2 linked regions of the Leptothrix cholodnii SP-6 genome follow. The protein of the gene in region 1 interacts with the protein of each later gene in a pairwise test. Links are inferred from orthologs where the notes say so. Each region holds a gene or a part of one and is shown on either strand. Other genes may lie near its edges.

Region 1 (9,208 bases):
GCGTGATACGGCAGCGCATCGACACCCTGCTCGGCCAGCCAGCTCGCCGTCTCTTCCACCTTCTTGCGGCTGCCGCAGTAGACGATGCCGGCTTCGCCTTCGTGTTCGTCGCGGATGAACCGCAGCAGCTGGTCGCGCGGCTTGACCTTCTCGACCAGCGTGTAGCGGATGTTGGGCCGGTCGAAGCTGCTGACGAACAGCCGCGCGTCCTGCAGCTGCAGCCGCTCGACGATGTCGGCGCGGGTGTGGTCGTCGGCGGTGGCGGTGAGCGCGATGCGCGGCACGCCCGGAAACTGCTCGTGCAGCACCGACAGCTGCAGATAATCCTCGCGGAAATCGTGGCCCCATTGGCTGACGCAATGCGCCTCGTCGATCGCGAACAGCGACAGCCGGCCGCGCTCGTGCAGCGACGCCAGCATGCCCTGCAGGCGCGGCGTCAGCAGCCGCTCGGGTGCGACGTAGAGCATCGTCAGGCGGCCCGACAGCAGCTCGCGCTCGATCGCCTGGGCCTGGGCGTTGTCGAGCGTCGAGTTGAGGAAGGAGGCGTGCACGCCGACTTCCTCGAGCGCGCCGACCTGGTCGTGCATCAGCGCGATCAGCGGGCTGACGACCACCGCAACGCCCTGGCCGGCGCGCTGTCGCACGATCGCCGGCACCTGGTAGCACAGGCTCTTGCCGCCGCCGGTGGGCATCAGCACCAGCGCGTCGCCGCCGGCCACCACATGCTCGATGATGGCCTGCTGCTGGCCGCGGAAGGCGCTGTAGCCGAACACTTCGCCGAGCACTTGCAGGGCGGGGCTGGCGTCGTGGGGGATCGGTGGTGTCATGGCGCGGCGATGGTAGCCGGCCCATCCGCGGCACCGGGATCCCCCTCAAGAGGGCGGTCGGGCGATGGCGACGCTGGCACAATTCCACGCCTCAATCGCGTCACGACGCACCCATCACCGGCTGCCGACCCGTCGGTCCGGCACCTCAGGAGCAGGCCATGGCCTCGGTCAACAAAGTCATTCTCATCGGCAACCTCGGGCGCGACCCGGAGGTGCGCTACACCCCCAGCGGCGCGGCCGTCTGCAACGTCTCGGTCGCCACCACCCGCAACTGGAAGAGCAAGGACGGCGGCGAGCGCCAGGAAGAAACCGAATGGCACCGCGTGGTCTTCTACGACCGCCTGGCCGAGATCGCCGGCGAATACCTGCGCAAGGGCCGCCCGGTCTACGTCGAAGGCCGCCTGAAGACCCGCAAGTGGCAGGACAAGGAAGGCCGCGACCAGTACACCACCGAAATCGTCGCCGACCAGATGCAGTTGCTCGGCGGCCGTGAAAGCGGCGGCGGCGGTGGCGGCGAGATGGGCGCCGAAGAAGAGATGGGCGGCGGTGGCGGACGCGGCGGCAGCAGCGGCGGCGGCTATCGCCGCGAGGCGCCCGAAGGCCGCGCGGCCCCGGCCCCGCGTGCCAGCGCCCCGCGCGCACCCGCCCCGGCACCGGCACCGAAGTCGTCCACCGGCTTCGACGACATGGACGACGACATTCCGTTCTGAGAATCGAGTTTCCGGTCGGGCCAACCAGCAGGCCCCTTGCTTTCGCAGCAAGGGGCTTTTTTATTGGTTTACATGCGGGCCACTTGTCTCGAACATGGGCGTGCGCAGCCCTCGGCATTTCGTGCAAAGCACCCCCCGGACGCAGACAGCGACTGGCAGGCCGCCTGACAGAAATCAGGGTTTACCCTTATCATGCCACCATGAAGTTGTCCCCCACTCCCTCGTCCACCGGTTCAGCGGTCAACCCTCGTCCGCGCTCGCGGGTGTGGCGCTGGCTGCCGATCCGGCGCCTGTCGCAGCGCCACCGCATGCGGGTGCTGCGCCACCTGCTGAGCCTGAGCGAGCGTGATCGTTACCTGCGCTTCGGCTATCCGGCGAGCGACGAGCGGATCGAGAAATACGTCGAGACGCTGGATTTCCAGCGCAGCGAGCTGTTCGGCATCTTCGATCGGCGGCTCGAGCTGGTGGCGATCTCGCAGCTGGCCTATGCCGAGCCGGTCGAGGGCGACACCAACGGGGCGATGGTCGAGTTCGCGGTGTCGGTGCGCAGCCATGCGCGCGGACGCGGCTACGGCGACCGCCTGTTCAGCCATGCGCTGCGCCATGCACGCAACCGCTCGATCGATCGCCTGATGATCCACGCGCTGAGCGAGAACACCGCCATGCTGCGCATCGCCCGCAAGGCCGGCGCCGAGGTCCGGCGCGAGGGCAGCGAATCGGAAGCCTGGCTGCAACTGCCGCCGCACAGCCTGGCGTCGCGCGTGGAAGAGCTGGTGGCGGACCGGGTCTCGGCGCTCAACTACCGGGTCAAGCTGCACGCCCGCCAGGTGGGCTGGGTGCTGGCCGTCGTCAACGAGATCAAGCATCAGATATCGCGCCGGCGCCACGTCGCTTCCCAATAGAAGCAATAGAAAATCTGCACACCGGTGCGGCGGCGGAACACGCACTCGCGCACAAGACGAAAAATCGGCAGGCCGCGCGCCTGCCGTTTGCGTTTTCGGGGCCTGCAGGGCGATGCCCCCGCACCCAGGCCCGGGATTCACATGTCGTTACACAGCCCCGTACCATCGGCCCCGATGTCATGTGCTGACCGAGCCCGCGCTCCAGCCTGCGACAGGTGCCCGAAGTCAGCCGAATCCAGAAGCACACCACCATGCCGAACAACGTTTGGATCATTGCAGTCGTCGCGATCATCGCCATGCTGAGCCTGGCGCTGCTCGCGTTGCAGCGGTCCCGGCAAGCCAGCCCGGTGCGCGACGAGCTGCCCACCGAGTGGCCGCTGGCGCAACGGCCGATCTTCTCGCCCGAAGAACGTGCGCTCTATCGGCAGCTGCGCGCCGCCTTGCCGCATCACACGGTGCTGGCCAAGCTGCCGCTGGTGCGCTTCTGCCAGCCGCAGGATCGCAACGAGCTGCGCTACTGGTTCAACCTGCTGGGCCCGCTGCACGTCAGCTTCGTGGTCTGCGCCGACAACGGCCGCGTGCTCGCCGCCATCGACATCGAACGGCCGTCGCGGCCGGCCTCCAAGCGCGCCGCCACCATCAAGCAGTCGGTGCTCGAAGCCTGCCGCGTGCGCTACGTCAAGTGCCGCACCGACCAGCTGCCGTCGGCCGCCGAGCTGCAGATGCTGGTGCCGCACCAGTCGGAATCGAGCCGACCGATGGTGCCCGGCACCTTGCGCGACAGCCAGGAGCGCCGCTCGACGCTGGCGCATGCGATGCGCGGCCGGTCGGCCGACAGCCAGACCCAGTGGTACGAATCGGGTTTTGCGCAGGACTCGTTCTTCGCCCCCGAAACCCAACGCGACCCGTTCGCCGACGATGGCCCGGCCGCCACCGGTGCCACGCAGCGCCCGGCGCCACGGCCCAGCTCGTCGTGGGCCGGCGGTCGCGGCCCGATCCGCCGCAGCGAAGACTTCGGCCCGAGCGGCGACGCCGCCGGCCACATCATCGGCCGGGTCTGACGCGGCGCGGTGGCGTGGTCTAGCATGCGGCATGAACGACATCGCCCCGGATGACCTGCCGCCCGCCTACCGCCTGCCCGCTCCACAGCAAGCCACCGACGAACAGCCCTACGCGGGCCTGACCCCCTACGCGGTGCTCGACGCGCTCGACGCCGCCGGCCTGCGCGGCGACGGCCGCATCCTGCAGCTCAACTCCTACGAGAACCGGGTCTTCCAGGTCCACCTGGAAGACGAGCGCGTGGTGGTCGCCAAGTTCTACCGCGCCGCGCGCTGGAGCGACGCGCAGATCCTCGAAGAACATCAGTTCGCGCTCGAACTGGCAGCCGCCGAGGTGCCGGCCGTGCCGCCGCTGGTGCTCGCCGCCGGCCTGGGCATCGAGCCCGCGCCGAGGCTGCTGGGCACGCCGCCCACGCTGGCCGACTGGCAGGGCTGGCGCTACGCAGCGAGCCCGCGCTGCGGCGGCCGAGCGCCCGAGCTGGACGACCCGGCGGTGCTCGAATGGATCGGCCGCTTCCTGGCCCGCCTGCACCTGGTCGGGCAGGCCCGGCCGTTCGAACACCGCCTGCGGCTCGACGGCAGCCGCATCGCCCGCGCCGCGGTCGCCTGGCTGTGCGATCAGGACCTGCTACCACCCGATGCGCTCGCCGGCTGGCGCCAGGCCAGCCTGGCCGCGCTCGACCAGGTCGATGAGCTGTTCACGCGCGCCGGCAACCTCCAGCTGCTGCGCGTGCACGGCGACTGCCACGCCGGCAACGTGCTGTGGACCGACGCCGGCCCGCACTTCGTCGACCTCGACGATGCCGTGACGGGCCCGGCCGTGCAGGACCTGTGGATGCTGCTCGGCGGCGAACGCCACGAGATGCAGACCCAGCTCGGCGCGCTGCTCGACGGCTATGAAACGCTGCGCGAATTCGACCGCCGCGAGCTCGGCCTGATCGAGGCGCTGCGCACGCTGCGCATCATCAACCACAGCGCCTGGATCGCCCGGCGCTGGCGCGACCCGGCGTTCCCGATCGCCTTTCCGTCGTTCGAGAGCCCGTCGTACTGGGCCCAGCAGACCACCGTGCTGCACGAGCAGATTGGCGCGATGCAAGGCCCCGCGCTGGTGGCCTGAAGGCCCTGCGCCGACCTCAGCCCAGGATCAGCGCCTGGATGCGCTTGACGTGCGCGGCCGGATCCTCGAGCTGGCCGCCTTCGGCCAGCAGGGCGTTGTCGAACAGCACCTGCGCCAGATCGTCGAAACGCGCTTCGCCGTCGCCGATCGCCGCCAGTTTGCGCACCAGCGGATGTTCGGCGTTGACCTCCAGCACCGGCTTGGACGCCGGCGCGGCATGGCCGGCCTGCTTGAGCAGGCGCGCCAGGTGGCCGCTCATGTCGCCCTCCTCGGCCACCAGGCAGGCCGGCGAGTCGACCAGACGGGTGGTCACGCGCACGTCCTTGGCGCGGCCTTCGAGCGACTTCTTCAGGCGATCGAGCGTCGGCTTGAAACCAACGGCGGCCTCTTCGGCGTGTTTCTTCTCCTCTTCGTCCTGCAGCTTGCCAAGGTCGACCGCGCCCTTGGCGACGCTCTGCAGGTTCTTGCCCTCGAACTCGTAGAGGTGGCTGAGCATCCACTCGTCGACGCGGTCGGTGAACAGCAGCACCTCGATGCCCTTCTTCTTGAAGATCTCCAGCTGCGGGCTGTTCTTGGCCGCAGCCAGCGTGTCACCGGTGATGTAGTAGATGACCTCCTGGCCTTCCTTCATGCGCGCCACGTAGTCGGCGAAGCTGACGCCTTCGTCGGCGTGGGTCGAGGCGAAACGCAGCAGCTTGGCCAGGCGCTCCTGGTTGGCGTGGTCCTCGCCGATGCCTTCCTTCAGCACCGAGCCGAATTCCTTGTAGAACTCGGCGTACTTGGCCTTGTCGGCGGCGGCGCTGGTCTCGTCCTGGCTGTCGGCCAGCGACTCCAGCATCGACAGCACGCGCTTGGTCGAGCCTTCGCGGATCGCCTTGACGCCGCGGCTTTCCTGCAGCAGTTCGCGGCTGACGTTCAGCGGCAGGTCGGCCGAGTCGATCACGCCCTTGACGAAGCGCAGGTAGACCGGCATCAGCGCCTCGGCGTCGTCCATGATGAAGACGCGCTTGACGTAGAGCTTGACGCCGCCACGCTTGTCGCGGTTCCACATGTCCATCGGCGCCTTGGCCGGGATGTAGAGCAGCTGGGTGTATTCGTTGCGGCCCTCGACGCGGTTGTGCGTGTAAGCCAGCGGCGGGGTCTGGTCGTAGGTGAGCTGTTCGTAGAACGACTTGTACTCGGCGTCGGTGATCTCGCTCTTGCTGCGGCTCCACAGCGCGGCCGCCTTGTTGACCGGCTCCCACTCGTCGGAGATCACGTTCTCGCCCTTCTCGGCGTCCCACGTTTCCTTGCGCATCAGCACCGGCAGCGAGATGTGGTCGCTGTACTTGCTGATGATGGACTTGAGCTTCCAGGTGCTCAGGAACTCGTCCTCGTCCTCGCGCAGGTGCAGGATCACGTCGGTGCCGCGGGCCTCGCGGGTGATGGTCTCGACCTCGAAGTCGCCAGTGCCTTCGCTGCTCCAGCGCACGCCTTCGGAGATCGCCAGACCGGCGCGGCGCGATTCGACCGTGATGCGGTCGGCCACGATGTAGCCCGAGTAGAAGCCCACGCCGAACTGGCCGATCAGGTTGGCGTCCTTGGCCTGCTCGCCTTCGAGCCGGCTCATGAACTCCTTGGTGCCGCTCTTGGCGATGGTGCCCAGGTGCTCGATCGCCTCGGCCGCCGACAGGCCGATGCCGTTGTCGCTGATGACGATGCGCCGCGCCGCGCGGTCGTAGCTGATGCGCACTTCCAGATTGGGCGCGTCCTCGAACAGGGCGTTGTTGTTCAGCGCCTCGAAACGCAGCTTGTCGCAGGCGTCCGACGCGTTGGAGACCAGCTCGCGCAGGAAGATCTCCTTGTTCGAATACAGCGAATGGGTCACGAGGTGCAGCAACTGCTTCACTTCGGCCTGGAATGACAGGGTCTGCTTCTCCATGGGGACGCTCTCTCTCGGTAAGGCGGGGATGACGAAAGGTTCCTGAACGCGCGCTGGCGACGCTGGCGGCCTCAGGCCTTGCTGCGCACTGATGCTGGGGGCGAAGGGGGCGACTTTCAAGCCCCACCCCTGCCGCGGCCGGGCGTGTGGATCCGGCAACGCAATTGCAAGCAAATGCACACTGACACTTTCAGGCCCGAGGCATGCGCCATGATCGGGCCCCGTTTCGTCTTTCGTTACAGTGCTTCCGTGCCGGCTTCCAGCCCGGACGCGGGCCCAGGCCCGCCCCAGGCCGGCGCCGATTTACAGCCTGGACGCGATCACGGATCATCCGACCCAATCGTCCCCTTAGCCAGACTCGCCACCGTGGCCGCTGAAACACTGTCCGACGCCCCGCAAAGCACCCTCTCCGGGGTGGCCCGCGTGCTGGTGCACGCCGGCAAGCTGAACGCCCGCGCGGCCGAAGAACTCGCCCGCCTCGCACGTGATCAGCGCCGCAACTTCGTCGCCGCCGCGGTCGGCGCCAATCTGCTGAGTTCGGCCGATCTGGCCCACACGCTGTCGCACGCGCTGGCCGTGCCGCTGCTCGACCTCGACGCGGTCGACGTCAGCAAGCTGCCGCAGAACCTGGTCGACGCGCGCACGCTGTCGCAGTATCAGGTGCTGGTGCTGGGCAAACGCGGCAACCGGCTGTTCATCGGCGGCGCCGACCCGACCGACCAGGAAGCGGTCGACCGCATCAAGTTCGCCACCCAGCTGACGCCCGAGTGGGTGATCGTCGAATACGACAAGCTGGCCAAGATCGTCGAGGCCAAGAGCACCTCGGCGACCGAGGCGCTCGAATCGATCGTCGCCGGCGATTTCGAGTTCGACGTCGAAGAGCAGGATCCGAACGCCAAGCCCGACGAGGAGGTCACCACCGACGTCGAGGACGCGCCGGTGGTGCGCTTCCTGCAGAAGATGCTGATCGACGCGATCAACATGCGGGCGTCGGACCTGCACTTCGAGCCCTACGAGCAGACCTACCGGGTGCGCTTTCGCATCGACGGCGAGCTGCGCGAGATCACCCAGCCGCCGGTGGCGATCAAGGACAAGCTGGCCTCGCGCATCAAGGTCATCAGCCGCCTGGACATCGCCGAAAAACGCGTGCCGCAGGACGGCCGCATGAAGCTGAAGTTCGGCAACAAGGCAATCGACTTCCGCATCAGCACGCTGCCGACGCTGTTCGGCGAGAAGATCGTGATCCGGATCCTCGACCCGTCGTCGGCCAAGCTGGGCGTCGAGGCGCTCGGTTACGAGCGCGAGGAGAAGGATCGGCTGCTGTCGGCCATCAAGCGGCCGTACGGGATGATCCTGGTCACCGGCCCGACCGGCTCGGGCAAGACGGTGTCGCTCTACACCTGCCTGAACATCCTGAACCAGCCCGGCGTCAACATCTCGACCGTCGAGGATCCGGCCGAAATCAACCTGCCCGGCATCAACCAGGTCAACGTCAACGACAAGGCGGGCATGAACTTCGCCGTCGCGCTGCGCGCCTTCCTGCGCCAGGATCCGGACGTGATCATGGTCGGCGAGATCCGCGACATCGAGACCGCCGACATCGCGATCAAGGCCGCCCAGACCGGCCACCTGGTGCTGTCGACGCTGCACACCAACGATGCCCCGACCACGCTGACGCGGCTGCTCAACATGGGCGTGCCGCCGTTCAACATCGCCTCGAGCATCATCCTGATCTCGGCCCAGCGACTGTGCCGACGCCTGTGCGAGAACTGCAAGGCTCCGGCCGAATACCCGCGCGAGGCGCTGCTGCGCGCCGGCTTCAAGCCCGACGAGGTCGACGGCTCCTGGAAACCCTACAAGGCGGTCGGCTGCTCGGCCTGCAACAACGGCTACCGCGGGCGGGTCGGCGTCTATCAGGTGATGCCGATCACCGAGGCGATCCAGCGCGTCATCCTCGCCGAAGGCACCGCGCTCGACATCGCCGAGCAGGCCGCCCGCGACGGCGTGCGCGATCTGCGGCTGTCGGGTCTGGTTAAAGTGCGGGCGGGCGCCACCACGCTCGAAGAAGTGATTTCCGTGACCAACCAATGAGGCCGACGGCGCATGGTTGATGACGACAAGACAAGGTTCTCGGAGGCGCAATGGCCACAGCAGCTGCGGTAGCGGCGAAGAAGATCAAGGACTTCGTCTTTGAGTGGGAGGGCCGTGACCGCAACGGCAAGGCCGTGCGCGGCGAGATGCGCGCCGGCGGCGAGGCCATGGTCAGCGCCAGCCTGCGCCGCCAGGGCATCATGGTCGTCAAGGTCAAGAAGCGCCGCATCTCGGGCGGCAAGTCGATCAAGGGCAAGGACATCGCGGTCTTCACGCGCCAGCTGGCCACCATGCTCAAAGCCGGCGTGCCGCTGCTGCAGGCCTTCGACATCGTCGCCCGCGGCAGCTCGAACCCGCGCCTGACGCGCATGCTGACCGACATCCGCGGCGACGTCGAGACCGGTACCAGCCTGTCGGCGGCCTTCCGCCGCCACCCGCTGCAGTTCGACGCGCTGTACTGCAACCTGGTCGAGGCCGGCGAATCCGCCGGCATCCTGGAGACCCTGCTCGATCGCCTGGCCAACTACCAGGAAAAGACCATCGAGCTGCAGAACAAGATCCGCTCGGCGCTGATCTATCCGG
Region 2 (15,326 bases), 3.3 Mb from region 1 along the record:
TGGTGGTGGTGTGCGCCACGGGCACACGCGCCAGCCGCGCCATCGGCACGCTGACCAAGCTCGGGCACCAGCGCGTCCACGTGCTGTCCGGCGGCCTGGCGGCCTGGCGCGAAGCGAATCTGCCGGTCGAAAAATCCGCCTGACCGACACACGGACTTTGAGACCCCGGCCGCCGCGATCGCCGCGTCGGCCGGACAATCGGTATCTTTGGCATGAGTCCGGATGTCGGGCTCGTGACCCGATGACTGCAAAGCGGATCGCATGAAACCCGTCAAGATGTACACCACGCAGGTCTGCCCGTACTGCCAGCGTGCGAAGGCCCTGCTCAAGCAACGCGGCGTCGAGCACGTCGAGGAAATCCGCATCGACCTCGATCCGGTGCAGCGCAACCACATGATGGAGATCACCGGACGGCGCACCGTGCCGCAGATCTTCATCGGCGACACCCATGTCGGTGGCTGCGACGACCTGATGGCGCTCGATCACGCCGGCGGCCTCCACACGCTGCTGCAAGCCTGACGATCCGACGCCCGGTCGCAGGCCCCTCGTGACGAGCGGCAGCGACACGGGCGCAGCGCGGCAACAACGGTCGTCGCAACCCTGCGTGCCGAGCGCACAATCGCACCCCTCGACACCACGGCCGACCCAGGTCGGCCACGTTCCGTGAGCTCTGCTTCCAACCGCCGCCTCACGCCCGGCGAGCTTGCCGGCCTGACGCTGGGCGCCCTGGGCGTCGTCTATGGCGACATCGGCACCAGCCCGCTGTACGCCCTGAAGGAAGTCTTCCACGCCGGCCATGTCCCGCCGAGCGACGCCAACATCCTCGGGGTGCTGTCGCTGATCTTCTGGACCATGACGACGGTGATCTCGCTGAAGTACGTGCTGCTGATCCTGCGCGCGGACAACAACGGCGAAGGCGGGCTGATCGCGATGCTCGCGCTGGCCACGCACGCCGTGCGCGAACGCCCGGCCCTGCGCGACACGCTGATGATCGTCGGCCTGTTCGGCACCGCCGTCTTCTACGGCGACGGCGTCATCACGCCGGCGATCTCGGTGCTCTCGGCGGTCGAGGGCCTCGAAGTCGCCACCCCGCAGTTGCACAACATGGTGCTGCCGATCACGCTGGTCGTGATCACCGGCCTGTTCGCGGTGCAGCGCCTGGGCACCGGCGGCATCGGCAAGGCATTCGGCCCGATCACGCTCGTCTGGTTCGGGGTGCTGATCGCGCTCGGCCTGCCGCACATCGTCGCCAACCCGGCGGTGCTGGTCGCGGTGAGCCCGACCTATGCGATGGCCTTCTTTGTCGACCAGCCGCTGGTCGCCTTCATCGCGCTCGGGGCGGTGGTCTTGTGCGTCACCGGCGGCGAGGCGCTCTACGCCGACCTGGGCCACTTCGGCAAGCTGCCGATCCGCATCGCCTGGTATGCGCTGGTCATGCCGGCGCTGGTGATCAACTACTTCGGCCAGGGCGCGATGCTGCTCGGCCATCCCGAGGCGATCGACAACCCGTTTTTCCTGATGGCGCCCAAGTGGGCCCAGCTGCCGCTGGTGTTCCTGGCCACGGCGGCCACGGTGATCGCCTCGCAGGCGCTGATCACGGCGGCGTTCTCGGTCACCAAGCAGGCGGTGCAGCTGGGCATCCTGCCGCGCATGGTGATCAAGCACACCTCCGTGCGCGACACCGGCCAGATCTACGTGCCCTTCGTCAACTGGGGGCTGTACGTCTTCATCGTGCTGGCGGTGGCGCTGTTCAAGAGCTCGTCGAACCTGGCCTCGGCCTACGGCATCGCCGTCACGCTGGACATGACGATCACCACCATCATGACCTTCTACGTGATCCGCTACGGCTGGCGCTACCCGCTGTGGCTGTGCATCGCCGCCACGGGCTTCTTCTTCATCATCGACGTCACCTTCTTCGCCTCCAACATGCTCAAGCTGTTCGGCGGCGGCTGGTTCCCGCTGGTGATCGGCGTGGGCATGTTCACGCTGATGCTGACCTGGAAACAGGGCCGCGCGCTGATGGCCGAACGCCTGCGCGACGACGCCATCGATCTCAAGAGCTTCCTCGAAGCCGTCTTCGTCAGCCCGCCCACCCGGGTCAGCGGCACGGCGGTGTTCCTGTCGGCCGAATCCGGCCTCACGCCCAATGCGCTGCTGCACAACCTCAAGCACAACAAGGTGCTGCACGAGCACAACCTGTTCGTCTCGGTACGCCACCACGACGTGCCCTGGATCGGCTTCGACCAGCGCATCCAGATGGAGCAGCTGGGCCGCCACTGCTGGCAGGTGACGCTGAATTTCGGCTTCAAGAACGACCCCGACGTGCCCGAGGCGCTCAAGCTGCTCGAAGGCCGCGGCGTGCCGCTCGACGAGATGGACACCAGCTACTTCCTGTCGCGTGACATCGTCATCCCGACCTTCGGCCATGGCATGTCGATGTGGCGCGAGAAGCTGTTCGCCAACATGCACCGCAACTCGGCGGCGGCGGCCGACTTCCTCAACCTGCCGTCGAACCGGATCGTCGAACTGGGCGCCAAGGTCGAGATCTGACGCGCTGCGCTCAGCGCCCCGCCGGCCAGAAACGCAGCCCGATCGCCCCCAGCAGCGTGCCCCAGAACACGCCGCCGGCGTGCGCCAGCGGGGCGATCGCGATGTCCCAGCCGGCGACGTGGATCAGCGGCCCGGCCCACGGCTGTTCGAGCGCCACCTTGAGCAGCAGGCCGGCCAGCACCGCCGCCCCCAGCCCGCGCTCGCCGGTCGATCGCCCGCGCAGGCAAAGGCCGGTCGCGCACACCGCCACGCCCGCGTGCAGCACGCCCGACAACCCGCCGTATCGCTGCAGCTGCGGCTGAATCAGCAGGCTCAGATGGGTCAGCGGCCAGGCCAGCGCCCAGGCCCAGGCGGCCGCTCGCGGCGGATTCAGGAACCAGCCCAACAAGGCCACCAGCAGCGCACCGAGCAGGTTGGCCAGCCAGTGCAAGTCACTGAAATGCACCCAGGCGGCGCTCCACCAGCGCCACGGCTCGGCCCCGGCCCGGGCCGGCTGCCAGCTCAGCACCTCGCGGCTGAGCGGATCGGCCACGCCCATGAGCAGCGCAGGCACCAGCAGCAGCGCCCAGACCATCAGCCAGGCGACGCGGCCCGAACTCAGGCGCAGAGGGCGCATCACGCCGCGGGTGCCGCGGTTCAGGCGCCGAAGACGGCCCGCCAGAGCGCCAGCACGGCTTCGCGGTGCGCCGCCAGCGGGCCGAGTTCGGCCAGGTCGAAGGCGGTGCTGGCTTCGTCGAGCCGCGCCCGGTGCTGGGCCCGGCGCATCTCGCGGTAGGCGTCGGCCGCGGCGGTGCCTACACCTTCGGGCAGCAGGCCGACCTGTTCGGCACGGCCGAGCAAGGCGATGTTGCCGAGGTTGTCCATCAGGCCCGGATGCACGGCGCTGTGCGCCAGCACCAGCAGCTGCACCGCGAACTCGACGTCGATCATGCCGCCCGGGCTGTGCTTGAGCTCGAACCGGTCGGCTCGCAGGTTCTGCGCCGCGCGCATGCGCTCGCGCATGACACGCACCTCCTCGCGCAGCGCGGGGAAATCGCGCGGCGCGCACAGCACGCTGCGGCGCGTCGCCTCGAACCGTGCATCGAGCGCCGGCAGGCCCGCACACCAGCGCGCCCGCGTGATGGCCTGGTGCTCCCAGGTCCAGGCGGTGTTGCTGCCGCGGCCCTGCTGATAACGCTCGAACGACGCCAGCGACGTCACCAGCAGGCCGGAGTTGCCGTTGGGCCGCAAGGCGGTGTCGATCTCGTAGAGCGCGCCCGCCGAGGTGCGCAGCGACAGCCAGGTGATCAGCTTGCGCGCGAACGCGGCGTAGATCTCGGCGGCGCGTTCGTCGTCGTCCTCGTAGACGAAGACCAGGTCGAGATCGCTGCCGTAACCGAGCTCCTTGCCGCCCAGCTTGCCGTAGGCGATGACCGCGAACTGCGGCTCGGCGCGGTGGCGCTGGCGCAGGTGCTGCCAGGCCCAGCACATGCCGCATTCGAGCGTGGCGTCGGCCAGCGCCGACAGGTCGTCGGCGACCTGCTCGACGCTGATCTCGCCCTCGACGTCGCGCACCAGGATGCGGAAGGTCTCGGCCTGGTGGGCGCGCCGCAGCGTGTCGAGCAGCGACTCCTCGTCGGCCTGGCCGGAGCGCATCCAGGCCAGATGGCGCTCGTCGAGATCGGACCGGTAGGCCCGCGGGTCGAAGCGCTGGTGCGACATGCGCGCGTCGGCCAGCTCGTCGATCACGCCCGGGTGCTGCATGAGGTAGCGCATCGGCCAGCGCGCCAGGCCCAGCAGCTGCAGCAGCCGGCCCAGCACCTGCGGCCGTTCGGCCAGCAGCGCCAGATAGCTGTCGCGGCGCAGCAGCGGCTCGACCCAGTCGATGAAACGCAGCAGCGCCTCGTCGCGCTGCGCCGGCGTCAGCGTGGTCTGCGCCTCGATGATGCGGCGCGCGCGGGCGAACAGGTGCGTCAGGCGCTGGCGCGCCTCGTCGCGCAGCAGCACCACCCGCGGGTGTTCGACAAAGCGCTGCACCCGCTCGGCCACCGCCGGGTTCAGGCCGACCAGCAGCGCCGGGCTGTCGAGGCTGAGCGGCTCGCCGCCGCAGTTGCGGCAGCCCGAGCCGCCGTTGCCACGCTGGGGCGGGCGGCCGTCGTGCAGCAGCGCGTCGAACTCGGTGGCGACCACCTCGCGGTGCGCGCACAGCTGCTCGATCAGCTCGCAGGCGTCGACCCGGCAGGCCAGCCCCATCGAGGCGGCGATCCAGCGCAGATCGGCATCGGCGGTGGGCAGCAGGTGGGTCTGCTGATCGTCGAGAAACTGGATGCGGTGCTCGACCCGGCGCAAGAAGACATAGGCCTGCGCCAGCCGCTCGGCGGTCTCGGGCTTGATCATGCCCACCGCGGCCAGCAGCGACAACGCCTTGACCGTCGAGCGGGTGCGGATCTCGGGGAACTGGCCGCCGCGCACCACCTGCAGCAGCTGCACGATGAACTCGATCTCGCGGATGCCCCCGCGCGACAGCTTGACGTCGTTGGCGCGCTCGGGCCGGCCGGCGGCGCGGCGATTGGCCTCGTCGCGGATCTTGCGATGCAGCTGGCGCAGGCCCTCGAACACGCCGTAATCGAGGTAGCGCCGGTAGACGAACGGCCCCACCGCATCGGCCAGCGGCTTGGCACGGCCGGCCAGCACGGCGCTGCGCGGCGCCACCACGCGGCTCTTGAGCCACGCGAAGCGCTCCCACTCGCGGCCCTGGACGAGAAAGTACTCCTCCAGCATCGCCAGACTGACCACCGGCGGGCCGGCGTTGCCGTTGGGCCGCAGCGCCAGGTCCATGCGGAAGACGAAGCCGTCCTCGGTGACGTCGCCGATCAGCGCACGCAGCCCACGCGCCAGCTGGGCGAAATACTCGTGCGCCGAGATCACGCCGGCGCCGTTGGCCCGGCCAAGGGTCTGGCCCTCTTCTTCGTAGACGTAGATCAGGTCGATGTCGGACGACACGTTGAGCTCGCGCGCGCCGAGCTTGCCCATGCCGATGATCCAGAAATCGATGTCGCCGCCGGCCGCGTTGCGGGGTGCGCCATGCTGGGCATCGAGTTCGGCACGGGCGCTGCCCAGCGCGTGTTCGAGCGTCACCTCGGCCAGCTCGGTCATGGCCGAGGTGACGACCTCGACCGGCACGCGGGCCTCCACGTCGAGCACCGCCAGGCGCTCGAGCACCAGCTGGCGCAGCACCCGCAAGGCCGCCGGCACGCCGCGGCCGCGCTGCAGCAGCACGGCCAGCGTCTGTTCGATCTCGGCGCGGCGCGGCGGGCCCGGGGGCAGCAGCGCCAGGTCGGCAGCGAGCGCGCGGCGCACGCGCTGCACGAAGCGGCTGTGAGAGGCGTCGGCCGTGGGGATGGGCGGGGTGGGGTCCAATACCGCCACTGGAGTGTCGTGCTCAGCCAAGGCCTTGACCTCGCAGCAACAACGCTGTGCTAGCGTTCCATCGGTCGTGCCACGTCCCAGCTGGGATCCGTGCGCCGCCGCCCGCTTCGGCCTGTCGTGTTTCCATGTCCCTCGCTTCGCGCTCTCTTGCTCTCGTTCATCGCGGCCGCGCCCTCGCACAGCCCCTCGTGTCAGGCCTGCTCCGGGCGGCCATCGGCGTCGCCAGTATCGTCGTCGCGGCTTGGCTGACCTTGCAATGGGGAATTCTCCCCCGCCTCGACCACTGGCGCCCCGAGATCGAGGCCTGGAGCAGCAGGAGCCTGGGCCTGCCGGTACGAATCGGCACGCTGGCGGTGCGCGGCGACCTCTGGTCGCCGACGATCCTGGTGCGCGACCTGCAGCTGCTGGCTGCCAACGGCCAGCCCGGGCTGCGGCTCGCCGACGTCGAAGCGGTCATCACGCCCGGCTCGCTGCTGCCGCGTTCACTCACCGACTGGCGCCCGCACCTGCGCCGCCTCAGCCTGCGTGGCGCCGATCTGGCGGTGCAGCGTCTGGACGACGGCCGCTGGCAGCTGGCCGGCCTGGTGCTCGCCGACGGTGACGGCAGCACGGCCCGCCGCCTGGTCGACTGGCTGCTGCGCCAGGGCGAGGTCGTGATCGCCGCCAGCACGCTCACCTACGCCGACACCCGCCTCGGTCCCGCCCCCGCACGCCTGAGCGACATCGAGCTGCTCTGGCGCAACCGCCTCGGCCGCCATCGGCTCACGCTCGGGCTCAGCGCGCCGCCGGACTGGGGCGGCCCGCTGCGCGCCGAGCTCGACCTGCGCGAGCCGCTGCTCGCCGCCGCCGGCCTGTGGCGCTCGGGCGACTGGGCGCGCTGGCGCACCGACATCCAGGCGCAGCTGCCCGCCGTGGCCCTGCGACGCGCCCAGGCGCTGCTGCCGCAGTCGGTCACCAACGGCCGGTCGTGGCAAGGTGGCAACGGCGCGCTGTCGCTGGCGCTGCGGCGCGACCAGGGCGAGTGGCGCAGCGCCCGCATCACGGCCGATCTGCGCGACCTGCAGCTGTCGCCGGCCCCGGGCGCCGAGCCGCTGCGCATCGCCCAGCTCGCCGGCACGCTGGTGGCGCAGATCGACGCCCGATCGCTGCAGCTGCAGGCCAGCGACTGGCAGCTGCAGCTGGCCGACGGCGCTGCGCCCTCGGCCACACGAACCACCGCCCCCGCCAGCAGCTGGTCGCTGAACTGGGATCGCAGCGACGCCGCCCAGGCCCGGCACACGCTGCAGGCCGACCGGCTCGACATCGCCACGCTCGCCACGCTGGTGCCGGCGCTGGCCCAGGCGCTGGCGCCGTCGGCATCGACATCCGCGCCGCCTGCCGCACCCGGCTGGCTCGCAAGCAGCAGGCCGGCCGGCACGCTGCGTGACCTGGAACTGCAGTGGAACGCGCCCCCCGGCGCCGCGCCCACCTGGCGCGCCAGCGGCCGGCTCAACGGGCTGAGCCTGCAGCCGGGCGAGCCGGCCGCACCGACCGGCACCGATCCGCCGGGCAGCGGCGTCGGACGGCCCGGCCTCTCGCCGGCCGATCTGCGCTTTCGCGCCAGCCAGGCCGGCGGCGAGGCCGAGCTCGACATGCGCGCCGGCTGGCTGGCGTTTCCGGGCCTGTTCGAGGAGCCGCGCCTGCCGCTCGATCGCCTGCAGGCCCAGCTGCGCTGGCGGCTGATCCCGGACGGCGCCTCGGCCCGGCCCGCCGCGGTCGAGATCGACGTGCGACACCTGCAGGTCGACAACGCCGACCTGCGCGGCGAGGCCAGCGGCCGCTGGCAGGTGCGGCTGACGGATCGCGCCGTCGACGACCGGGCCGCCCGCGCCTGGGCCGCCTGGCCCGGCCAGCTCGAACTGCAGGCCCGGGTCGCCCAGGGCGACGCCACGCGGGTGCACCGCTACCTGCCGCAGGCCATCCCGGCGGATGTGCGCCATTACGTGCGCGACGCCGTGCGCGCCGGCCAGGTGCACGACTGGCAGGCCCAGGTGCGTGGCGCCTTGCGCGAGTTTCCGTTTGCCGATCCGGCGCAGGGTCGCTTCGAGATCGGCGGCCGGGTGCGTGGCGTCACGCTCGACTACGTGCCGGCCAGCCTCGGCCTGGCCGGCCCCGCCTGGCCGCGCCTGAGCCAGCTCGACGGCGGCCTGCACTTCGAGCGGCTGGGCATGCAGATCCGCCAGGCCAGCGCCCGGCTGGCCGACAGCGGCCGCGGCGAGACGCTGTTGACCGGCGTCGACGGCGGCATCACCGACCTCGCCCATCAGCCCGAGCTCAAGCTCGAAGGCCGCGCCAGCGGGCCGCTCGACGACATGCTGCACTACGTCGACCGCTCGCCGGTGGGCGGCTGGCTGGCACAGGCGCTGGCCCAGGCCAGCGGCAGCGGCGCCGCGGCGCTCGACCTGAAGCTGGCAATTCCGCTGCTCGACGCCGAGCGCAGCCGCGTCACCGGCCGGCTCGCGCTGGCGGGCAGCCAATTCCAGATCCATCCGCTGGTGCCGCGCCTGAGCGACGTGCGTGGCGAACTGACCTTCAACGAACAGGGCTTCACGCTGCGGCCGACCCGCGCGCGCGCACTCGGCGGCAGCGTGCTGCTGCAGGGCGGCATGGACGCCGACCAGCCGGTGCGCCTGTCCGCCGAGGGCCAGGCCAGCGCCGAAGGCCTGCGGCTGGCTGCGCCCCACGAGGCGCTGGCCACGCTGGCGCGCCAGATGACCGGGCAGGCGCCGTACCGGCTGCAGATCGCGATCGATCGCCAGGGCACGCGCGTCGACGTCGCCAGCGCGCTGACCGGCCTGGCGCTGCAGCTGCCCGCCCCGCTCGGCAAGAGCGCCGAACTGGCCTGGCCGCTGCGCCTGCAGGTCGACGACACGACACCCGGCGAGGGCTCGCGCTGGTCGCTGCGGCTGGCCGACCGGGTGGCCGCACGCTGGCAGACCGAAGCCACCGGCGCGATGCCCGAGCGCGGCTGGCTGCAGGTCGGCCAGGCCACCCGCGACGCCATGCCCGCCCTGCCGAGCGAAGGCTGGAGCGTGTCGCTGGCCGACGCCCGGCTGTCCATCGACGCCTGGACGCAGTGGTTCGACCGCTTGGGCGAGCGGCCTGGCGGCGCGTCCGCCGCCGCACCGGCCCGGCCCTCCGACCGCACCGAGTCGCTGGCCGCGCTGCACGACGTCAGGCTGCAACTGGGTGAACTCGAATGGCGCGGCCGGCGCTTCCATCAGGTCGACGCGCGGCTGGTGCAGAGCGCCGGCATCGACGGCCAGCACTGGAACGGCCGCGTCGAGGCGCAGGAGCTGGCCGGCGACATCGAGCTGCGACTGCCGCCGCAGCCGAGCCAGCCGGCCCGGATGCGCGCCCGGCTGACGCGGCTCACGCTGGCCCGCGCGGACGGCGGCGCCTCGGCACCGACGCGGGCATCGGCGCCCATGCAGTCCTTCGACCCGATCGCCGAGCCGACGCCTGCCGCGAGCGCGACGGACGGCGCCACCGCCCGCGCCTCGCCGCTGCCGAGCCTCGACATCGAGGTCGAGCAGTTCCAGCTCGGCCAGCGGCCGATGGGCCGGCTGGTGCTGCGCGCCGGCCACCGGCCCGGCAGCCGCGCCGGCGCCTGGCACGACGAGTGGCAGATCGACCAGCTCTCGCTGCAGACCCCCGACGCACGGCTGGCGGCCACCGGCGTCTGGCAGACCACGCCCGGCGCGGCGGGCGTGCCGCTGTCGGCGCTCGAACGCAGCGGCAGCACGCGGCTGAACTTCAAGCTCACGCTCGACGACAGCGGCGCGCTGCTGGACCAGCTCGGCTGGCCCGGCACGGTCCAGGGCGGCAGGGGTTCGCTGCAGGGGCGCATCGGCTGGCCGGGCTCCCCGTTCGATCCGTCGGTGCGCCAACTCGACGGCCAGCTGCGCATCGATCTCTCGGCCGGGCAGTTCCTGCAGGCCGATCCGGGCGTGGCCAAGCTGCTGGGCATCCTCAGCCTGCAGTCGCTGCCACGGCGCTTTCTGCTCGACTTCCGGGATCTGTTCCAGCAGGGTTTCAGCTTCGACCAGATCGACGGCGACGTCGACCTGCAGGCCGGCCTGGCGCGCACCCGCAACCTGCGCATGCGCGGCGTGCAGGCGCTGGTGCTGACCGAGGGCGAGGCCGACCTGAACGCCGAGACGCAGGACCTGCACGTCTGGATCGTGCCGGATCTGGACGCCGGCGCCGCCTCGCTGGCCTACGCCGTCATCAACCCGGCCGTCGGCCTGGGCACGCTGCTGGGCCAGCTGTTCCTGCGCAGATCGCTGACCGAAGCGGCCACCCGCGAGTTCCGCGTCGGCGGAACCTGGGACACGCCCTCGGTCACGCCGATCGGCCGCCAGCAGGGTCGGCCGCTGCCGCAACCGACCGGCGATCCGGCCGAGGCGGCGGCGTCGCAGCCGGCCACGCAGCCGTGAGTGATCCAACCCGACCTCCAACCCGGTACCCCGCATGAAGATCGCCGCGATCCAGATGGTCTCCAGCCCCGAGCTGGCCCACAACCTCGAACGCGCCACCGCGCTGGTGGGCGAAGCCGCCGCCGCGGGCGCCGAGCTGGTGGCGCTGCCCGAATACTTCTGCGTGATGGGCCGCCACGACACCGACAAGCTCGCCATCGCCGAGACGCCCGGCAGCGGGCCGATCCAGCAGCGCCTGGCCGAGCTGGCGGCCAAGCACGGCATCTGGCTGATCGGCGGCACGCTGCCGCTGCGGGTCGACGGCGACGCCGATCACGCCACCAACAGCTGCCTGGTCCACGGCCCGACGGGCCAGCTGGTGGCGCGCTACGACAAGATCCACCTGTTCCGCTACGACGACGGCGAGCGCCGCTACGACGAGGCCGCCACGCTGCGGCCGGGCCGCGAGCCGGTCGCGTTCGAGGCGGTCGGCCGCAGCGGTGAGACGTTGCGGGTGGGGCTGTCGATCTGCTACGACCTGCGGTTTCCGGAGCTCTACCGCGCGCTGATGCGCCCGCCCTGCGACCTGCTGGTGGTCGGCGCGGCCTTCACCTACCCGACCGGCGAAGCCCACTGGGAGCTGCTGCTGCGCGCCCGCGCGGTCGAGAACCAGTGCCACGTACTGGCCAGCGCGCAAGGCGGGCGCCACGCCAACGGCCGGCGCACCTGGGGCCACAGCCTGGTGGTCGACCCGTGGGGCCGGCTGCTCGGCGATCTGGCCGAAGGCGAAGGCGTGGTGCTGGCCGAGGTCGAAACCCGCCGCACGACCGAGGTGCGCACGCAGTTGCCGGCACTGCAGCACCGCGTGCTTTGATCGGGGAGCAAGGCAACTTGGGGCGGCCCGGCGTTTCCTTGAGCGGCGCTGCCTCGTTCAGCGCGAGCCGAACATCATGCGCCGGGCGATCTGCGACTTCACCATCGGCAGGCCCTGCAGCAGCGACAAGCCGGCGCCGCGCAGCGTGTTCAGCCCCGGCAGCGGCCAGGTGAAGCTGCGGGCCAGGAAATCGGTGGCGGCGATCATGGCCCAGCGGTCCGGCGCGCGCTGCCAGGCCACCCGGGCGAGCGCCTGGTCGATGTCGGCGTGGCGCGCCAGCGCGGCGAGCAGCGCCTGGGCGTCACGCAGGCCGAGGTTCAGGCCCTGGCCGCCGACCGGGTGCAGCGTCTGCGCCGCGTTGCCGATGCGCACGGTGCGGCCCTGCACCAGGCTGCGCTCGGCATTGAGTCCGAGCGGGAACGCCTTCAGCGCGCTGATGCCGACCAGCTTGCCCACCCGCGCCGGCAGCACGTGCTGCAGCACCGCCAGGCGCTGGGTGTCGTTCAGCTCGCGCACCGGATCGTCGTCGGCATCGACACACCAGACCAGCGCGGCGCGGGCGCGGCCGTCTTTCGGTGGCAACGGCAGCAGCGCGGCCGGGCCTTGCGGCGTGAAGCGCTCGTAGGCCACGCCGGGCTCGCCGCCGTCGACGAACACGCTGCCGACCCAGGCGGTCTGGCGGTAGTCGTGGTGCACCGCCTTGCGCGACTGGTCGGCGAACACGCCGCCTTCGGCGATCACCGCCAGGTCATGCGACTCGACGATGCCGGCGTCGATCTCGACGCCATCGGCCCGAGGCACCACCGCGCTGACCTTGGTGCCCCAGCGCGCGGCCAGGCGCTGCGGCTCCTGCGCGCAGGCGTCCAGCCAGGCGGCACGCAGCGGCGCGACGATGGCGCCGTAACTCGCCACCGCGCCGAGCTGCGCCAAACCTTCCTGCTCGGCGCGGATCAGCAGCTCGGGCTCGCCGCCCGGGCGCCGGCCGGGCAGCGGCAGCAGGTCGAGCAAGGCAGGCTGCTGCTGCGACACGTGCACGGCCAGAATCGGCGCGGCCTGGGCGGCGATCTGGGGCCACAGGCCGAGCCGGGTCAGGTCCTGCACCGAGCCCTGCGCCAGCGCCAGGGTGCGGGCGTCGGCCGACACGTCGTGTTCGGCCGGCAAGGCGTCGTAGACCGTGATCTGCAACTGCGGCAGGCGGCGCTGCGCCTGCAGCGCGAGCACCAGCCCGACCGGGCCGGCACCGATGATGGCCAGGCGCCTGGGCTGGGCGGGCTCGGGAACAGGTTCTGCGGCGGCGGACAGGAGTTCGTCCATCGATGAAGGGGGCGCGGACTGCGGCATCGGGATGTGCGTCGTTGAGCGTGCGGGGGCGCGGTGTGGCGATTGTCGGCGGGCCGGCACGCTGCGCCAGCGGCCGCGTCAGATCGCCAGCGGATCGACGTCCACCGCCCAGCGCAGGATGCGCTGCTCGCTCACCTGGCACTGGTTCAGCTGCGGCACCCAGCGCGCCAGGAAGCGCTGCAGCACCACCCGCGAGGGCGACTCGATCAGCATCTGCGCCCGCTCCACATTGGCCACCCGCTGGATCGCCGGCGGCACCGGCGGGTAGATCAGCAGATCCTGCAGCGCGGGGTGGTCGGCCTGGATCTGCGCACCCAGTTCGGCGGTGCGGTCGAGGAAGGCGGTGGCGGCCTGCTGGCTGCGCGCCTCGCAGCGCAGCAGCGCGAGGTGCGCAAACGGCGGCAGCCCCGCCTGCTGTCGCTCGATCAGCTGGCTTTTGGCGAACGCGGCGTAGTCGTGCGACACCAGCGCCGCATACAGCGGGTGGCCGACGTGCCAGGTCTGGATCCACAGCTCGCTGCGGCCGGCCTGCGCGGCGTCACGCCCGGCCCGCCCGCCGGCCTGCATCAGCAGCGAGAACAGCCGCTCGGGTGCGCGGAAATCGCTGCCGAACAGGGCCGAGTCGGCATTGACTGCAGCCACCAGCGTCATGCGGCGGAAGTCATGGCCCTTGGCGACCATCTGGGTGCCCACCAGCACGTCGACCTCGCCGGCGTGCACGCTGGCGAGCTGGCTCTCGAGGCTGCCTTTGGCGCGGGTCGAATCGGCATCGATGCGGCCGATGCGCGCGCCGGGCAACAGGTCGCCGAGCTGTTCCTCGAGCCGCTCGGTGCCGCGGCCGACCGGCTGGATGTCGGGGTCGCCGCAGTCCGGGCAGGCACGCGGCACGCGCTCCGAGAAACCGCAGTGGTGGCAGCGCAAGGTGCGGTCGAGCTTGTGGAAGACGCGCCAGGCGCTGCAGTGCGGGCAGGCGCTCTTCCAGCCGCAGCCGGTGCAATGCAGCACCGGGGCATAACCGCGGCGGTTGAGCAGGATCAGGCTCTGCTCGCCGCGTTCGATGCGCTCCTTCAGCGCAGCCACCAGCGCCGGCACCAGCGGCTGCTTGTGCACCGCGCCCTGGCCGAACTGCGCGGCGATGCGCGCCAGGTCGACCAGTCGCACGGTCGGCAGGCTGCCGGCGCCGATCCGGCTCGGCATGGCCAGCAGCTGGTAGCGCGCCCCGCCCGGCAGCGTCGGCGAGGCGTTGTGCCAGGTCTCCAGCGACGGCGTGGCCGAGCCCAGCAGCACCGTGAGCGCCTCGTTGCGGCCGCGCCAGACCGCCAGGTCGCGGGCCGAATAACGCGCGCCCTCCTGCTGCTTGTAGGACGGGTCGTGTTCCTCGTCGACCACGATCAGGCCCAGCCGCGGCAGCGACGCGAAGATCGCCATGCGGGTGCCCAGCACCACGTCGGCCAGCCCCAGGTGCGCCGCGAGCCAGCTCTGCAGGCGCTCGGCGGGTGTCAGGCCGCTGTGCAGCGAGACGATGCGGCGGGCCGGAAAGCGGGCGCGAAAGCGCGCCTCGAGCTGCGGCGTCAGGTTGATCTCGGGCACCAGCACCAGCGCCTGGCGGCCTTGCGCCAGCACGTCGGCGACGCAGCGCAGATAGACCTCGGTCTTGCCGCTGCCGGTCACGCCGTGCAGCAGGTGCGTGCCGGGCTCGGCGCCGGCCAGCGCCTGCAGCACGGCCTGCTGCTCCGCGCTCAGCGGCAACAGTTCGTACGCGGGCACATCGACCTGGCCGATCGGCTCGGCGGCCAGGCGTTTGTGCAGGCGCTTCAAGCGGCGCTGCAACTGGGTGGCGTCGAGATCACGCAGCTCGCCGGGCAGCACCGACAGTGCCAGTTCGCCGGTCGAGCGCTGGTAGTAGGCCGCGGCAAAGCTCACCAGCGCGCGCCAGGGCGGGCCGAGCGGCGGCAGGGCGTCGAGCACCTCGGCGACCGGGCGCAGCTCGATGTCGGGGGCCTGCGGCTCGGCCTCGGCCCAGGCGATGCCGCAGACGGTCCGGCGGCCCAGCGGCACCCGCACGAGCTGGCCGGCCGCGAGCGGCAAGTCGCTGGCGTAGCTCAGTGCGCTGTCCACCTGGCTGTGGCGTGGCAGCTCCACCAGCACCGAGACACGGTGCCCTGCGGTTGGCAGATCCGAGGCGAGGGACTCCATTCAGTTAGCCGGCTGAGCTCTCGCCTGTTCGAGCAAATCGACGCAAGTCCCTGATCACCAACGAGTTTTCACAACTGTCCACCTTTGCTGTGGATAACTTTGTGAACAAGCTGAGAAAACCAGCGACAAACCCTTGTGAATCAAGCACCAAAGTCGGATTGCATGTTCTTGCGGCAGCAACCGTGCAGTACCAAAACTTTTCCATATCAAGGACTTAGCAGCGACCTTGATGACACGCGGATGTGCGAATGCAGCATGCACCGCTTCAAAACGGTGCACGCCGACATTGGGGACAACTGTCAGAAATCGGGGCTGAAAACAATGCTGTTTCACAGCTTTTCAGCCCGCTCCGGCGCAGCGTTCAGGTCTGAGCGCGCCAGCGGCGCGAATGCGCATGCACCGCGTCGACCAGCACCGACACCGCCTCCGGCGGCGTGAACTGGCTGATGCCGTGGCCGAGATTGAAGATGTGGCCGGGGTGCGGGCCGAAGCTGTCGAGC

What was found.
Region 2: the proteins of ssb (region 1) and priA interact in binary tests that used the Escherichia coli proteins (3 or more experiments, as listed by UniProt). The link is inferred for Leptothrix cholodnii SP-6 from one-to-one orthologs.

What each region holds. Positions count from the first base shown.
Region 1 is NC_010524.1:594,853-604,060, reverse strand. The notes cover bases 1-2,761. They hold ssb (single-stranded DNA-binding protein), read left to right. Parts: upstream 1-985; coding sequence 986-1,537; downstream 1,538-2,761. Other genes in these bases: LCHO_RS21910 (DUF2726 domain-containing protein), read left to right, coding at 2,691-2,761; LCHO_RS02785 (GNAT family N-acetyltransferase), read left to right, coding at 1,738-2,439; LCHO_RS02795 (RecQ family ATP-dependent DNA helicase), read right to left, coding at 1-827. Also shown: more of LCHO_RS21910, read left to right, coding at 2,762-3,500; LCHO_RS02775 (serine/threonine protein kinase), read left to right, coding at 3,532-4,614; molecular chaperone HtpG, read right to left, coding at 4,631-6,535; type IV-A pilus assembly ATPase PilB, read left to right, coding at 6,902-8,626; LCHO_RS02760 (type II secretion system F family protein), read left to right, coding at 8,677-9,208. UniProt on the Escherichia coli protein: Plays an important role in DNA replication, recombination and repair. Binds to ssDNA and to an array of partner proteins to recruit them to their sites of action during DNA metabolism. Acts as a sliding platform that migrates on DNA via reptation.
Region 2 is NC_010524.1:3,928,349-3,943,674, forward strand. Bases 12,268-15,211 are described here. They hold priA (replication restart helicase PriA), read right to left. Parts: upstream 14,827-15,211; coding sequence 12,709-14,826; downstream 12,268-12,708. Other genes in these bases: LCHO_RS17540 (FAD-dependent monooxygenase), read right to left, coding at 12,268-12,603; hemE (uroporphyrinogen decarboxylase), read right to left, coding at 15,188-15,211. In the rest of the region: LCHO_RS17505 (rhodanese-like domain-containing protein), read left to right, coding at 1-143; grxC (glutaredoxin 3), read left to right, coding at 262-519; LCHO_RS17515 (potassium transporter Kup), read left to right, coding at 664-2,550; rrtA (rhombosortase), read right to left, coding at 2,561-3,166; glnE (bifunctional [glutamate--ammonia ligase]-adenylyl-L-tyrosine phosphorylase/[glutamate--ammonia-ligase] adenylyltransferase), read right to left, coding at 3,187-5,958; LCHO_RS17530 (YhdP family protein), read left to right, coding at 6,084-10,436; LCHO_RS17535 (carbon-nitrogen hydrolase family protein), read left to right, coding at 10,471-11,289; more of LCHO_RS17540, read right to left, coding at 11,347-12,267; more of hemE, read right to left, coding at 15,212-15,326.